Regions from separate parts of the Serratia rubidaea genome, predicted to be linked through region 2. Evidence: predicted binding sites of a transcription regulator. Region 2 holds the regulator's gene; the other holds the start of a gene.
The links. Region 2 encodes CRP, which controls carbon source genes, mostly activating them, when cyclic AMP is high. Its sites were predicted from a motif close to ATGTGANNNNNNTCACAT; they were not measured.
Positions count from the first base shown of each region.

Region 1: a site for CRP is predicted at 4,549-4,566, ahead of I6G83_RS10085 (NupC/NupG family nucleoside CNT transporter). Genes of this name have one in related genera too.

Region 1 is NZ_CP065640.1:2,170,936-2,178,722, forward strand. Features, by position in the region: gene prfC (peptide chain release factor 3) at 1-999, shown strand, start outside; gene osmY (molecular chaperone OsmY) at 1,499-2,134, shown strand; gene I6G83_RS10065 (DUF1328 domain-containing protein) at 2,240-2,401, shown strand; gene I6G83_RS10070 (CsbD family protein) at 2,459-2,644, shown strand; gene I6G83_RS10075 (patatin-like phospholipase family protein) at 2,655-3,755, shown strand; gene I6G83_RS10080 (TatD family hydrolase) at 3,752-4,528, shown strand; gene I6G83_RS10085 (NupC/NupG family nucleoside CNT transporter) at 4,734-5,999, shown strand; gene deoC (deoxyribose-phosphate aldolase) at 6,370-7,149, shown strand; gene deoA (thymidine phosphorylase) at 7,221-7,787, shown strand, end outside.
Region 2 is NZ_CP065640.1:1,145,673-1,153,459, reverse strand. Features, by position in the region: gene I6G83_RS05395 (helicase HerA-like domain-containing protein) at 1-1,174, shown strand, start outside; gene I6G83_RS05390 (hypothetical protein) at 1,221-2,084, shown strand; gene I6G83_RS05385 (aminodeoxychorismate synthase component II) at 2,115-2,690, shown strand; gene argD (bifunctional acetylornithine/succinyldiaminopimelate transaminase) at 2,823-4,043, shown strand; gene crp (cAMP-activated global transcriptional regulator CRP) at 4,098-4,730, opposite strand; gene I6G83_RS05370 (OsmC family protein) at 5,111-5,518, shown strand; gene I6G83_RS05365 (phosphoribulokinase) at 5,565-6,434, opposite strand; gene I6G83_RS05360 (YheU family protein) at 6,588-6,821, opposite strand; gene I6G83_RS05355 (hydrolase) at 6,823-7,787, opposite strand, start outside.

The sequences.
Region 1 (7,787 bases), 1.0 Mb from region 2:
GGCCACACCATTCAGGAAGTGCGGGTGGTGAAAGGGCTGGATAACCCGGAGCTGGACCAAGCGGTGGGCGAAGAGCTGGCCGCGCAGCTGCGTGAAGAGCTGGAGCTGGTGCAGGGCGCTTCACACGAGTTTGAGCAGGAAGCGTTTCTGGCCGGTGAGCTGACTCCGGTGTTCTTCGGCACCGCGCTCGGCAACTTCGGCGTTGACCATATGCTCGACGGGCTGGTGTCCTGGGCGCCGACGCCGATGCCGCGTCAGTCCGACAGCCGTGAAGTCTCGGCGACGGAAGAGAAGTTCAGCGGCTTTGTGTTCAAGATCCAGGCCAATATGGATCCGAAACACCGCGACCGCGTGGCGTTTATGCGCGTGGTGTCCGGCCGCTATGAAAAAGGCATGAAGCTGCGCCAGGTGCGCACCGGTAAGGACGTGGTGATCTCGGACGCGCTGACCTTTATGGCCGGCGACCGCTCGCACGTGGAAGAAGCCTACCCGGGCGATATTATCGGCCTGCATAACCACGGCACCATTCAGATCGGCGACACCTTTACCCAGGGTGAAAACATGAAGTTCACCGGCATTCCGAACTTTGCGCCGGAGCTGTTCCGCCGTATCCGCCTGCGCGATCCGCTCAAGCAGAAGCAGCTGCTGAAAGGGCTGGTGCAGCTGTCGGAAGAGGGCGCGGTGCAGGTGTTCCGGCCGATCGCCAATAACGATCTGATCGTCGGCGCGGTCGGCGTGCTGCAGTTCGATGTGGTGGTGGCGCGTCTGAAAACCGAATACAACGTGGAAGCGGTGTATGAGTCGGTCAACGTATCTACCGCCCGCTGGGTGGAGTGCGACGACGTGAAGAAGTTCGAAGAGTTCAAGCGTAAGAACGAGCAGAACCTGGCGCTGGACGGCGGTGATAACCTGTCGTACATCGCGCCGACCATGGTGAACCTCAATCTGACGCAGGAGCGTTATCCGGACGTCACCTTCCGCAAAACCCGCGAGCACTGATGCCCGCCGCGGCCCGGCTGCCTTTTGGCGGCCGGGCCTGCTATTAATTAACCTTTCTCATCCTTTCCCGCGTTGTCCGCTCTTCGGATTGTGCCGTTTCGTCCGCCGGATTTTGCCTGATGCGCTATATTTAGCAGGGCATAATCGCGCAATGAATAGCCCAAATCTCTGTGATTACTTAAAAAACCAGCGTCTTATGCGGCGGTGTTGCCGATTGGAGACAACCTGAGTGGTTTAAAATCAGTGAGTTAACCTAAGTGTCTCTGATGGGTCAGGATGATGTCGTTAAATGGCGACAGTATTTAGCCTGTTTTTTCGACAGTTATAGTTATCTTATTGATTTTTAATGGTTGTATAAAGTTGGCATGGCCGTTGCAATATTCATGGCGTGGATGGCCGAACGAACAGATATCGTGAAGTATCCCTGAATCAAAGCCGCGCGCATCGCGGCGACAGAATCCGCAGTCATTTGGGATTCACCAACAAAAGGAAGAGATCGATGAAAAAGACCAAGTTTGCACAATCAATGATGGCTGTCGTATTGGGTTCCGTTTTGGTGAGCGGTAGCGCTCTGGCCGAAGGTTCGTTGCTCGATAAGGCATCCAGCGTGGCTGATAGCACTGGCGCCAAAATCGATAGCTCTATGCAAAAAGTCGACGGTTCGATGAAGAAAGTCGACGGCTATATGGATGACAGCGCGATTACCGCAAAAGTGAAAAGCGCGCTGGTGGAAGACAAAACGATTTCCAGCAACGACATTTCGGTGAAAACCGAAAAAGGCGTGGTGACGCTGAGCGGCTTTGTCGCCAGCCAGGCGCTGGCTGAGCAGGCGGTTGCCGTGGCCGGTAAAGTGGAAGGTGTGAAATCCGTCAGCGATAAGCTGCATGTGAAAGATGAAGCCAAGCAGTCGGTGAAATCTTATGCCGGTGACGCCGCCACCACCACGGAGCTGAAAGCCAAGCTGTTGGCCGATGACATCGTGCCTTCCCGCAACGTGAAAGTGGAAACCACCGACGGTGTGGTGCAGCTGTCCGGCGAAGTGAAGTCACAGGCGCAGTCTGAGCGTGCGGAAAGCATCGCCAAGGCGATTGACGGCGTGAAAAGCGTGAAGAACGACCTGACCGTCAAACCATAATCCGCCCTTCGCGGCGAACTCTGTCAGCAGGGGGCCGGTATCCGGCCCCCTTGATGCGTTTCATCACGGGCGCGCAGGCTGCGCCTCTACGGTAAGGAGAGGCTTATGTTTCGTTGGGGCATTATCTTTTTGGTGGTTGCGCTGATTGCTGCGGCGCTGGGCTTTGGCAGTCTGGCGGGCACCGCCGCCTGGGCGGCGAAAGTGGTCTTTGTGGTTGGGATCATTCTGTTCCTGATCAGCCTGTTTACCGGCCGCCGGCGTCCTTAGCCGACGGGCAAAGTGTAACAAATCTTGAGTCCTTTTCCGGCAGTAGGAGGGCAGATCGTGAACAGTGATATTATTCTCGGACGTTGGAAACAGCTCAGAGGCCAGCTGTGGCAGGCCTGGGCCGAACTTTCCGGCAGCGACTGTGCATGGCTGACCGGCAGTAACGACTGTCTCTCCGGCATACTGCAAGAAGATTACGGAAGAGAGCAAGAAGAGGTATCCTCAGAAAAAACGTCTTACTGAGGAACCCGGGTTGGGCTACAGAATACCCATTACGCTCGGCAATATTGAGCCGCTGGCGTATAAACCATACCGGCCGGGCAAACTGGCGCTGGTATGCGAAGGGGGCGGGCAGCGCGGCATTTTCACCGCCGGCGTGCTGGATGAGTTCCAGCGTGCCCGCTTCAACCCTTTTGAACTGATGATCGGCACCTCCGCCGGTGCGCAGAACCTTTCCGCCTTTATCTGCGGACAGCTGGGCTACGCACGTCGGGTGATCACCCGCTATACCACCACCGCCGATTTCTTTAATCCCCTGCGCTTTGTGCGCGGCGGCCATCTGATTGACCTCGACTGGCTGGTGAATATCACCTCGCAGCAGCTGCCGCTGGCGATGGACGCGGCGGAAAAACAGTTCCACGACGGGCGCGAGTTCCTGATGTGCGCCTGCCGCAGCGACGACTTCGAACCAACCTATTTCCCCGCCCGGCGCGCCAGCTGGCTGCCGACGATTAAAGCCTCCAGCGCCATTCCGGGCTTTTACCGCATGGGCGTTGAGCTGGACGGCGTCAGCTATCAGGACGGCGGCATCAGCGATGCGATTCCGGTGGAGGAGGCCTACCGCCGCGGCGCGGACACCATCGTGGTGATTCGCACCGTGCCGTCGCAGATGTACTATACGCCGCAGTGGATGAAGCGGATGGAGCAGTGGCTGAGCGAAAGCAGCCTGCAGCAGATGGTGCGCATCATGCGGCAGCATGAGCAGAGCTATCACCGCATCCAGCAGTTTATTGAGAAACCGCCGGGCGACCTGCGTATTTTCGAAATCTTCCCGCCGAAGCCGCTGGCGAGCAATGCGCTTGGCAGCCGCCTGTCGTCGCTTAACCGCGACTATCATCTCGGCCGACGCTGCGGCCGCTATTTTCTGGCCACCGTCGGCCACTGGCTGCAGACGCCGGAAAGCGGCGACGGCGTGGCGGTGAAGCGGCCGCTGTCGCGGCGCCTGCTGCAGCCGGAAAGCCTGAGCATGCCGTCGCCGATCGTCAGCGAGATCACGCAGCCGGCGGCGCTGGCGCCTGCGGAGATGCATTTGCCGCCGGACGCGCTGCCGGACGGTAAGGGAGAGACGCTGTGAGCCTGCGGTTTACCGACACCCATTGCCATTTTGATTTCCCGCCCTTCAGCGGCCACGAGGCGGACAGCCTGCGGCGCGCGGCGGCGGCCGGCGTAGAGCGCATTATCGTGCCCTCGGTCACCGCCGACCGTTTTACGCGCGTGATGCAGCTGGCGGAGAGCTATCCGCCGCTGTACGCCGCGCTAGGGCTGCACCCGCTCTATATCGCGCAGCACCATGACGAACAGCTGGCGCAGCTGGAAGGCTGGCTGACGGCGCGGCCGCCCAAGCTGGCGGCGGTCGGGGAGATCGGCCTGGATCTGTACATGGCCGAGCCGCAGTTCGAGCGTCAGCAGACGCTGCTGCGCGCCCAGCTGCAGCTGGCGAAGCGCCATGATTTGCCGGTGATTCTGCATTCACGCCGCAGCCACGACCCGCTGGCCGCCATGCTGCGCCGCGCCGACCTGCCGCGCCGCGGCGTGGTGCACGGCTTTGCCGGCAGTCTGTCGCAGGCGCAGGCGTTTGTGCGGCTGGGCTATTTTATCGGCGTCGGCGGCACCATCAGCTATCAGCGGGCGCAGAAAACCCGCGCGGTGATGGCGCAGCTGCCGCTCAGCGCGTTGCTGCTGGAGACCGACGCGCCGGATATGCCGCTGGCCGGCCACCAGGGCGAGCCTAACCGCCCGGAACGCGCCGCCGAGGTGTTTCAGGCGCTGTGTCAGCTGCGTTCGGAACCGCCCGAGCAGATTGCCGATCGGCTTTGGCAAAATACCCAATCCCTGTTTGCCCTGTAACCGCCGTTACAGCGGTAAAAGTGTGATGCTCATCACGTTATAAGATTTTCGTTTGCGCCTGTTTGTATACATTTGTGATGTAAGACGAGTCTGGCGCAATATTGCTCAGTATAATCCCGCTCCGTTACCAATAGTTAGCCCACAATGATGCCGGGCAGAATCTGTTTTATTTTTCACCACAGGGATACTTTGCATGCAACTCATCATGAGCCTGATTGGGATGGCGGTGTTAATTGCGATCGCGGTGCTGCTTTCCAGCAACCGGCGGGCGATTAACCTGCGCACCGTGCTCGGCGCCTTTATTATTCAAATCGCGATCGGCGCGCTGGTGCTGTACGTACCGCTGGGCCGGCGCATTCTGGGCGGAATGTCGGAAGGGGTGGCCAATGTGATTGCCTACGGCAACCAGGGCATTTCGTTTATTTTCGGCGGGCTGGTGTCCGACAAGATGTTTGAACTGTTCGGCGGCGGCGGCTTTATTTTTGCGCTGCGCGTGCTGCCGGTGATCGTGTTCTTCTCGTCGCTGATCGCCGTGCTGTATTACCTCGGCATTATGCAGCTGGTGATCCGCGTGCTGGGCGGCGGCCTGCAGAAAGTGCTGGGCACCTCGCGCACCGAGTCGCTGTCGGCCACCGCCAATATTTTTGTCGGCCAGACCGAGGCGCCGCTGGTGGTGCGGCCGTATATCGCCACCATGACGCAGTCCGAGCTGTTTGCCGTGATGTGCGGCGGCCTGGCGTCGGTGGCCGGTTCGGTGCTGGCCGGCTACGCGCAGATGGGCGTGCCGCTGGAATACCTGATCGCCGCCTCGTTTATGGCCGCGCCGGGCGGTCTGCTGTTCGCCAAGCTGATGGTGCCGGAAACGGAAAAAACCCATGATACGGACGATGCGACCAAGCTGATTGCCGAAGAGGAGCGCCCGGCCAACGTGATTGACGCGGCGGCCTCCGGCGCGGCGTCCGGCATGCAGCTGGCGCTGAACGTCGGCGCGATGCTGCTGGCGTTTATCGCCCTGATCGCGCTGCTGAACGGCATGCTGGGCGGCATCGGCGGCTGGTTCAACTATCCGCAGCTGTCGCTGGAGCTGCTGCTGGGCTGGATCTTCTCGCCAATCGCCTTCCTGATCGGCGTGCCGTGGAGCGAGGCGATGACCGCCGGCTCCTTTATCGGTCAGAAGATTATCGTCAATGAGTTTGTCGCCTTTATGAACTTCGGCGCCTATCTGCGTCCGGATGAGGCGGTGACCGCCGACGGGCTGCAGGTGCTGTCCGCCCACACCAAGGCGATAATTTCGTTCGCGCTGTGTGGTTTCGCTAACCTGTCTTCGGTGGCGATTCTGTTGGGCGGGTTAGGCAGCATGGCGCCGAACCGTCGTCATGATATTGCGCGTCTGGGTCTGAAGGCGGTGGTGGCCGGCACCCTGTCCAACCTGATGAGCGCGACCATCGCCGGGTTCTTCCTGGCGCTGTAAACTATACTTGCAGAGCGTTTTTCTTTGCCGCCGCCGCAGCCCGGCGGCGGTGAAGAAAGCCCGTCCGGCGCGGCCTGACGGGGTGCGCGGTGAAGCTTTTGTTATTCTGTGAACAATATCGCGTTATTTTGTGATTATTTTCACATATAATCTCTAACTGTTAGAGCGTTACCCCTATTGGATTTTTACACCTGGACGCGGCCCGGCCTATGACCGGCGTGTTCTAATCGTTACTACAGGCTGTTTGCACGTCTAGCCTAATGTGCGGTGAGAAGGACCTCAGTTGCCCTCGGGGAAGTGATTACCCCGCGCTATCTTCACGGAACCAAGTCCGCTCGCCAACAGCAAGCAGCTCAAGTTGGAGAGTTTTATGACCGAATTAACCGCCGCAGCGCAGCGCGCGCTGAGCCTGATGGATTTAACCACCCTGAACGACGACGACACCGACGAGAAGGTGATCGCGCTGTGCCGTCAGGCGAACAGCCCGGCGGGCCACACCGCTGCCATCTGCATTTACCCGCGCTTCATCCCGATCGCCCGTAAAACGCTGCGCGAGCAGGGCACGCCGGATATCCGCATCGCCACCGTCACCAACTTCCCGCACGGTAACGATGATATTGCTATCGCGCTGGCGGAAACCCGTGCGGCCATCGCCTACGGCGCCGATGAAGTGGACGTGGTGTTCCCTTACCGCGCGCTGATGGCCGGCAATGAGCAGGTCGGCTTCGATCTGGTGAAACAGTGCAAGCAGGCCTGCGCCGAAGCGAATGTGCTGCTGAAAGTGATTATCGAAACCGGCGAGCTGAAGGACGCGGCGCTGATCCGCAAGGCGTCTGAAATCTCCATCAACGCCGGGGCGGACTTTATTAAAACCTCAACCGGCAAAGTACCGGTGAACGCCACGCTGGAAAGCGCTGAGCTGATGATGTCGGTGATCCGCGATATGGGCGTCGGCGCGCAGGTGGGCTTCAAGCCAGCCGGCGGCGTACGCACTGCGGAAGAGGCGCAGCATTATCTGCAACTTGCCGCGCGTATCATGGGCGCAGACTGGGCTGATGCACGGCACTTCCGTTTCGGCGCCTCCAGCCTGTTGGCCAGCCTGCTGACCACGCTGGGCTACAGCGCGCAGACGTCCGGCAGCGGCTACTGATTCTCGCTTTCGCCCCGGCGCGTCCGGGGCGTCTTTGACAACACTGCACACGCATATTGCAGGAGGAAATTTTGTTCCTGGCACAAGAAATAATTCGTAAGAAACGTGACGGTCAGCCGCTGAGCGAAGAGGAAATCCGCTTCTTTATTAACGGTATCCGCGATAACGTCGTCTCCGAAGGGCAGATCGCCGCGCTGGCGATGACCATCTATTTTCATGATATGACCATGCCGGAGCGCGTGGCGCTGACCATGGCGATGCGCGACTCCGGCACGGTGCTGGACTGGAAGAGCCTGGATCTCAACGGCCCGGTGGTGGACAAGCACTCCACCGGCGGCGTGGGCGACGTAACCTCGCTGATGCTCGGCCCGATGGTGGCGGCCTGCGGCGGCTACGTGCCGATGATCTCCGGCCGCGGTCTGGGCCACACCGGCGGCACCCTGGATAAACTGGAAGCCATTCCCGGCTTTAATATCTTCCCGGATGACGCCGCTTTCCGTAAAATCATCAAAGAGGTCGGCGTTGCGATTATCGGCCAGACCAGTTCGCTGGCCCCGGCGGACAAACGCTTCTATGCCACGCGCGATATTACCGCCACCGTGGACTCTATTCCGCTGATCACCGGTTCGATCCTGGCC
Region 2 (7,787 bases):
CGATCTCGGCCCGCTGCTGCTGGCGCGCCTGCTGGACCTGAACGAGGTGCAAAGCGGCGTGCTGCAGCTGGTGTTTAAAATCGCCGACGATAACGCGCTGCTGCTGTTGGATATGAAAGACCTGCGCGCGATGGTGCAGTACGTCGGCGACAATGCCAAACAGTTCAAAACCCAGTACGGCAATATTTCCACCGCCTCGGTCGGCGCGATCCAGCGCGGCCTGCTGACGCTGGAGGAGCAGGGCGCCAACCTGTTCTTCGGCGAGCCGATGCTCGACATCAACGATCTGATGAAAACCGACGCCAACGGCCATGGCGTGATCAATCTGCTGGCGGCCGACAAGCTGATTAACCAGCCGAAGCTCTATTCGGTATTTCTGCTGTGGCTGCTGGCGGAGCTGTTTGAACATCTGCCGGAAGTGGGCGATCCGGAGCAGCCGAAGCTGGTGTTCTTCTTTGATGAGGCGCACCTGTTGTTCAAAGACGCGCCGGCGGCGCTGCTGACCAAGATTGAGCAGGTGGTGCGCCTGATCCGCTCCAAAGGCGTCGGCGTTTACTTTGTGACGCAAAACCCGCTGGATATTCCGGACAGCGTGCTCGGCCAGCTGGGCAACCGCGTGCAGCACGCGCTGCGCGCCTTTACGCCGCGCGACCAGAAGGCGGTGAAGGCGGCGGCGCAGACCATGCGCGCCAACCCGGACTTTGATGCGGAAACGGTGATTGGCGAGTTGGGCGTCGGGGAGGCGCTGGTGTCGTTCCTCGATGAGAAGGGGCGTCCCCATGTGGTGGAGCGCGCGATGGTGATCGCGCCGGAGTCAAAAATGGGCATGCTGGGGGCGGAAGGGCTGAACAGCGCCATCAATAAATCGCCGCTGTACGGCCGTTATGAAGAGATGGTGGACCGTGAGTCGGCCTATGAGAAGCTGTCGTCCGAGGGCTTTGCCACCGTCGGCCAGGATGCGGAGGCGGTGGATAAAGCGGCGCCGCAGGCCGGCCAGCAAAGCGGCGGCGGCCTGATGGGCAGTCTGAATGAGCTGCTGTTCGGCTCCACTGGCCCGCGCGGCGGCAAACGCGACGGCATTGTACAGACCGCTGCCAAAAGCATGGCGCGCGATCTGAGCAAGCAAATTCTGCGCGGCGTGCTGGGTTCGATCATGGGCGGCCGTAAAAAGTAACGGCCATAAACCGGCCTCATTCGGGGCCGGTCTTGTTTTCTCTGTTATGGATATTTCCGTGCCGTTGAGCAAAGTCGTATCGCATTTGAAACTATTTACGTCATTGCTGGCGGCATCAACGCTGTTGGTTAGCATTATCGGCATTGGAGTGATGCTGCTGTATTTATGCGTGGAAGGTATCGGTATCAGCAGCCTGAGCCTGAAAGAGAGCATGACGTTTATCATCGTCGCCGTCCTGTTTTCTTTCATCATGGTAGTCGGGCTGGTCTATGGCGCTTATGCGACGGTTGCGCCAATGACTTTTCTCGCTTATTTGGTGACGAAATTTTGGGGGAGGGAGTTGGTTCGCCACAAACTTGTTCAGGGTAAAATTACGCTGTTTTTATCATTGATCTTATTGTTGTTTTTTGTGGCGATACTGTGTTTGCCCGGGGACAGTCAGCGGTCATGGCCCGTCGTCTATTTTCTCTGTATTGGCTTAATCTTTAACATGCTGTTCTTATTCCATAACAGGGAGGGCGAGCACCCGCTCTATCAGCGCATTGGCGCGATGTTTTTTGTCTCCTGCGGTTTGATGCTTATCGCACCGATTCCCAAGGCGTTGTCAAATTACCCCATGATGATGTTGGGTTACCGTTCTTGGCCGAGCGACGCCATCTTGATGGATGCTGAGCACCAGAAGCGCATTCAAGGCTATGCCGCTCTGGTCGGCGTCCCGGTAAAAACCTGCCGGGTGGGTGAGGATCGTTACGTCAGCGACGATATCACTCTGGTGTGGGATAGCGCTCAGGACGGGAAGCAGTTTATTCGCTTCAAACAGGATGATACGTTTTTGTTTCCGCTGCAGGGCGGGCAGCCGTTAGAGAAGATTAAAAAAGGAAAAAGGCAGTTGTGCCGCGACGCGGTATAATCAGGTCCTGTTTCACTGTTGACGTTTACCATGCTGCTGCTGATCGATAATTACGACTCCTTTACCTACAACCTTTATCAATACTTCTGCGAGCTTGGCGCCGAGGTGGTGGTAAAGCGCAATGATGAACTGCAGCTGGCCGATATTGACCGGCTGGCGCCGCAGCATCTGGTGATCTCCCCTGGCCCCTGCACACCGAACGAGGCCGGCATTTCGCTGGCGGCGATTGCGCACTTTGCCGGCCGGCTGCCGATTCTGGGCGTCTGCCTGGGGCATCAGGCGCTGGGGCAGGCATTTGGCGCCGATGTGGTGCGCGCGCGTGAGGTGATGCACGGCAAAACGTCGGCGATTCGCCATACGGACAGCGGCGTTTTTCGCGGGCTGAATAATCCGCTGACGGTAACGCGCTATCATTCGCTGGTGTTGGACGCCAAAACGTTGCCGGACTGTTTTGAGGTGACCGCCTGGAGCGAGCGCGACGGCATGCGCGATGAGATCATGGGCATTCGCCATCGCACGCTGGCGCTGGAAGGGGTGCAGTTCCATCCGGAGAGCATCCTCAGCGAGCAGGGGCACGCGCTGCTGAGTAATTTCCTTAAAAGTTAATCGGTTATAAGTTTTTCGCCATTATCGATGATTTTGGTTTGCCCTTGATTGGTTTTTTATGCATATTTTATGACTATATTGTCACTTTGGTGGCGGCGTTAAAAAACCAATCTCTTGAGGTGGAACCCAATAATGACGGAAAAACATGCGGTCAATCGCAGCACGTTCGATCAGGTGATTTTGCCGGTTTATGCACCGGCGCAGTTTGTGCCGGTAAAGGGCCAAGGCAGCCGCGTGTGGGACAGCGAGGGGAAAGAGTATATCGATTTCTCCGGCGGCATCGCCGTTACCGCATTGGGCCACTGCCACCCGGCGCTGGTGGCGGCGCTGCAGCAGCAAAGCGAAACCCTGTGGCATACCAGCAATGTGTTCACCAATGAACCGGCGCTGCGGCTGGCCAGCAAACTGATTGACGCCACCTTTGCCGACCGGGTCTTTTTCGTCAACTCCGGCTCGGAAGCCAATGAGGCGGCCTTTAAACTGGCGCGCCACTATGCCATTACCCGCCACAGTCCGTATAAAACCAAAATTATCGCCTTCTATAACGCCTTCCACGGCCGGACGCTGTTTACCGTCTCGGTGGGCGGGCAGGCGAAATATTCCGACGGCTTCGGGCCAAAGCCGGCCGATATCGTGCACGTGCCGTACAACGATCTGGCGGCGGTCAAGGCGGTGATGGACGACAGCACCTGCGCGGTGGTGATGGAGCCGATTCAGGGCGAAGGCGGCATTACGCCGGTGGACGCCGAGTTCCTACAGGGCGTGCGCGCGCTGTGTGACCAGCATCAGGCGCTGCTGGTGTTTGATGAGGTGCAGAGTGGTATGGGACGTACCGGCAAACTGTTTGCCTATATGCACTACGGCGTGACGCCGGATATTCTCACCACCGCCAAAGCGCTGGGCGGCGGCTTCCCGATCAGCGCGATGCTGACCACCGAGGAGATTGCCTCCGCCATGCAGGTCGGCACGCACGGCAGCACCTACGGCGGCAACCCGCTGGCCTGCGCGGTGGCCGAGGCGGCGCTGGAGGTGATCAATACGCCGCAGGTGCTGGACGGCATTACGCAGCGCCATGCGCTGTACGTGGCCAAACTGCAGCAGTTGGCCGAGAAATACGGCGTGTTCAGCGATATTCGCGGCATGGGGCTGCTGATCGGCGCTGAACTTAGCGCGGCCTATCAGAATAAGGCGCGGGATTTCCTGGCGGCTGCGGCCGCGCATGGCGTGATGATCCTGAACGCCGGACCTAACGTTATCCGTTTTGCGCCGTCATTGGTGATTGAACCGCAGGATATTGAAGAAGGGATGGCGCGTTTTGAGCGTGCGGTGCAGGATGTGGTGAATGCGGCATAAGCTACCCTTGCCGTCAGCATAAAAAACGGCGCGTATGCGCCGTTTTCTTATTAATTAACGCGTGCCATAAACGACGATGGTTTTGCCGTGTGCGGAGATCAGGTTTTGATCTTCCAGCATTTTCAGGATGCGGCCGACCGTTTCGCGTGAGCAGCCGACGATCTGACCAATTTCCTGACGTGTGATTTTAATTTGCATACCGTCAGGGTGGGTCATGGCGTCCGGCTGTTTCGCCAGGTTCAGCAGGGTCTGCGCAATGCGGCCGGTAACGTCAAGGAAGGCGAGGTTACCCACTTTCTCCGAGGTGACCTGCAGGCGGCTGGCCATTTGCGCGGAAAGGCGCATCAGAATATCCGGGTTGACCTGGATCAGCTGGCGGAATTTCTTATAGGAAATTTCAGCTACTTCACAGGCGGTTTTTGCTCTCACCCAGGCGCTGCGCTCCTGGCCTTCTTCAAATAATCCAAGCTCGCCGATGAAATCCCCCTGGTTGAGGTAGGACAGGATCATCTCTTTACCTTCTTCATCTTTAATCAGCACCGCAACGGAGCCTTTCACGATGTAGTAGAGCGTTTCGGCCTTTTCACCTTGGTGAATCAGCGTACTTTTGGATGGATATTTGTGGATATGGCAATGAGACAGGAACCATTCGAGAGTCGGGTCTGTTTGCGGTTTGCCGAGAACCATTCGCTATTATCCTCTGTTGTAATCGCTGCCTTGTAACACAGGGATCAAAGATCCCTGTTAAACGCGTTGATAACCGGTAATGCATGCGGGCTATAAACAGGTTTTGAGGCGTGCCGTAAAATACGCTATTGCCCTTAGCATATTAACTTGCTGACGGTGCTGCAAGCTACATTCTGTTAACATCTCGCTGAAGATGCGTTTCCTTGGGCAGATCCCTGAAAAATCGGTGTCCAAAAAAGAGTTATTGCGGTTTGTTTGTAGCATAGAGTGAGGCGAGTGTCTTCTGTTGTCTCGCTTCAGCATGACCAGCATCAGGTTCCGTTGCCAGTTTTAGTGCGAAAGCGTAGTCTGATTTTAAGAAATTAACCGGAGTGAGCAGTATGCAGGCAAGAGTGAAATGGGTGGAAGGATTGACCTTCCTCGGTGAGTCCGCGTCGGGCCATCAGGTGATAATGGACGGGAATGCCGGGGAAAAAGCGCCGAGCCCGATGGAGATGGTGCTGATGTCGGTGGGCGGCTGCAGCGCGATCGACGTGGTGTCGATTCTGCAAAAAGGCCGCAACGACGTGCGCGACTGTGAGGTAAAACTCAGCTCACAGCGCCGGGAAGAGGCGCCGCGCACCTTTACCGCGATCAATCTGCATTTTATCGTCAGCGGTAAAGGGCTGAGCGACAAGGTGGTGGAGCGGGCGGTCAATCTGTCCGCCGAAAAGTACTGCTCGGTATCGCTGATGCTGAGCCAGGCGGCAACGGTGACCCACAGTTTTGAAATCCGCGCCGTGGAATAACTTCACCCGGCGTGCGCCGGGTGCGAAGCCCGTAAGGCGCGCGCCGCTATTCGATCTTTTTCCCTTCCAGCAGGCGCTGCACCAGCGGCGCCATAATCAGCTCCATCGCCAGCCCCATTTTGCCGCCCGGCACCACCAGCGTATTGATATGCGAGATAAATGACCCCTGCAGCATCGCCAGCAGATAGGGGAAGTCGATCTGATCCAACCCGCGGAAGTGAATCACCACAAAGCTTTCATCCAGCGAAGGGATGGCTTTGGCGGCGAACGGGTTGGAGGTGTCGACCGTCGGCACCCGCTGGAAGTTGATATGGGTGCGGGAAAACTGCGGCGTGATGTAGTTGATGTAGTCTTCCATCGAGCGCACCACCGAATCCATGACCGCTTCGCGCGAATGGCCGCGTTCGCCGGTATCGCGGATCAGCTTTTGGATCCACTCCAGGTTAACGATGGGCACCACCCCGACCAGCAGATCGACATGGCGCGCCACGTCGTGCTGGTCGGTCACTACGCCGCCGTGCAGGCCTTCATAGAACAGCACGTCGGTCGGCGATGGCAACGGCTCCCACGGCGTGAAGGTGCCGGGCACCTGGTTGTAGGGCACCGCTTCGTCATAGGTATGCAGGTATTTGCGCGAGCGGCCGCTGCCGCTTTTGCCGTATTCGATAAAGCTCTGCTCCAGCAGGCCGAAGTCGTTGGCCTCCGGGCCGAAGTAGCTGATATGGCGGCCGAGGTCGCGCGCTTTACGGATCGCGGCGTCCATTTCCGGCCGGGTATAGCGATGGAAGCTGTCGCCTTCCAACTGCGCGGCGCGGATATCCAGCTGCTGGAATATTTTGCGGAACGCCACGCTGGTGGTGGTGGTGCCGGCGCCGCTGGAGCCGGTCACCGCGATTACGGGATGTTTGGCGGACATACTTGGGTTACTCCGTAGTAATAAAGCGCGCGTATCAGAGAATAATTTTTAGTGTGGTTGATACATTTTTGCCAGCGGCAAGCTGCGCGAGTTGGTTTGCAAGATGTCCATTGTTACCTGATTTTTGCCGTCAGTCATAGGGCGCCGGCGCGATTAACTCTCCTGCCGGCCGGCGCGCAGCTGTCCGCGGGGCATGATATTGACGGTTTCATGCAGCTCCGACCAAACCAGCACCACCTCGCCGCTCTGCAGCTGGCGGCGCACGTCGGCCACTTTCTGCTCCAGCGAGCGTTCATGCTCGCCGTAGTCGGTGCCTTCACGCAGCACGAAGGCTTCAATCAGGTTATTCAGCGTACTGCTGTCCAGTTCTTTCCAGGGAATAATCACGTTATTTATCCAGATAAGGGGTAAGCCAGGCGGGAATGCGCTGTTCCAGCCACATTTGCGGTTTGTGCAGCGTGCCGCCGACAAAGCCGACGTGGCCGCCGCGCTCGGTCAGCTGATATTCGATATTGGGCGGCAGCGCGCTCAGATCGGGGATCACCGCGTCGGTCATAAAAGGATCGTCTTTGGCGTGGATGATCAGCAGCGGCGTTTGGATCTCCGGCAGCAACGGCAGCGCGCTGCAGCGCCGGTAGTAGTCGGTGGCGTCGCGGAAGCCGTGAATGCGCGCGGTAATGGCGTCGTCAAAGTCGCGCATCCGGCGCAGTCCTTTGAGCTGCGGCAGCCGCAGCGGCAGCGACGCCGGGTCGCGCAGCAGCTTGCGGGTGGCGTTCTGCTTGAGCTGGCCGAGCAGGTAATGCTGATAGACGCGGGAGAAGCCCTGCTCCATCCGCAGGGAGCACGGCTCCAGCATCAGCGGCGCGCTGACCACCACTGCGGCGTCCAGCAGGCTTGCCTGGTGCTGCTGCGCCAGATAGCAGGCCAGCATATTGCCGCCGAGCGAAATGCCGACCGCGGCGGTGGGAGCGGCGCCATGGGTATCCCGCAGCCAGCGCAGGAAAAAGCGGGCGTCTTCCGTTTCGCCGGAATGATAAATGCGCTGCTTGCGGTTGGGCACGCCGCTGCAGCCGCGAAAGTGCATCACCACGCCCAGCCAGCCTTTTTCACGCCAGGCGTGCAGCAGGCCGTGGGCATAGGGGCTGTAGAAGCTGCCTTCCAGGCCGTGGAACAGCACCACCCGGGGCTTATCACCCGCGTTTGCGGGGTCCTCGCTCCAGGCCAGATCGACGAAATCACCGTCGGGCAGCTCCAGCCGCTGCCAGTGCGGTTGCAGCAGCACGCGGCGGCGCACCAGCCGCGGCAATAGGGTTTGCAGATGCGGGTTGCTGGCCCCGCTCAGGGGACGAAAGG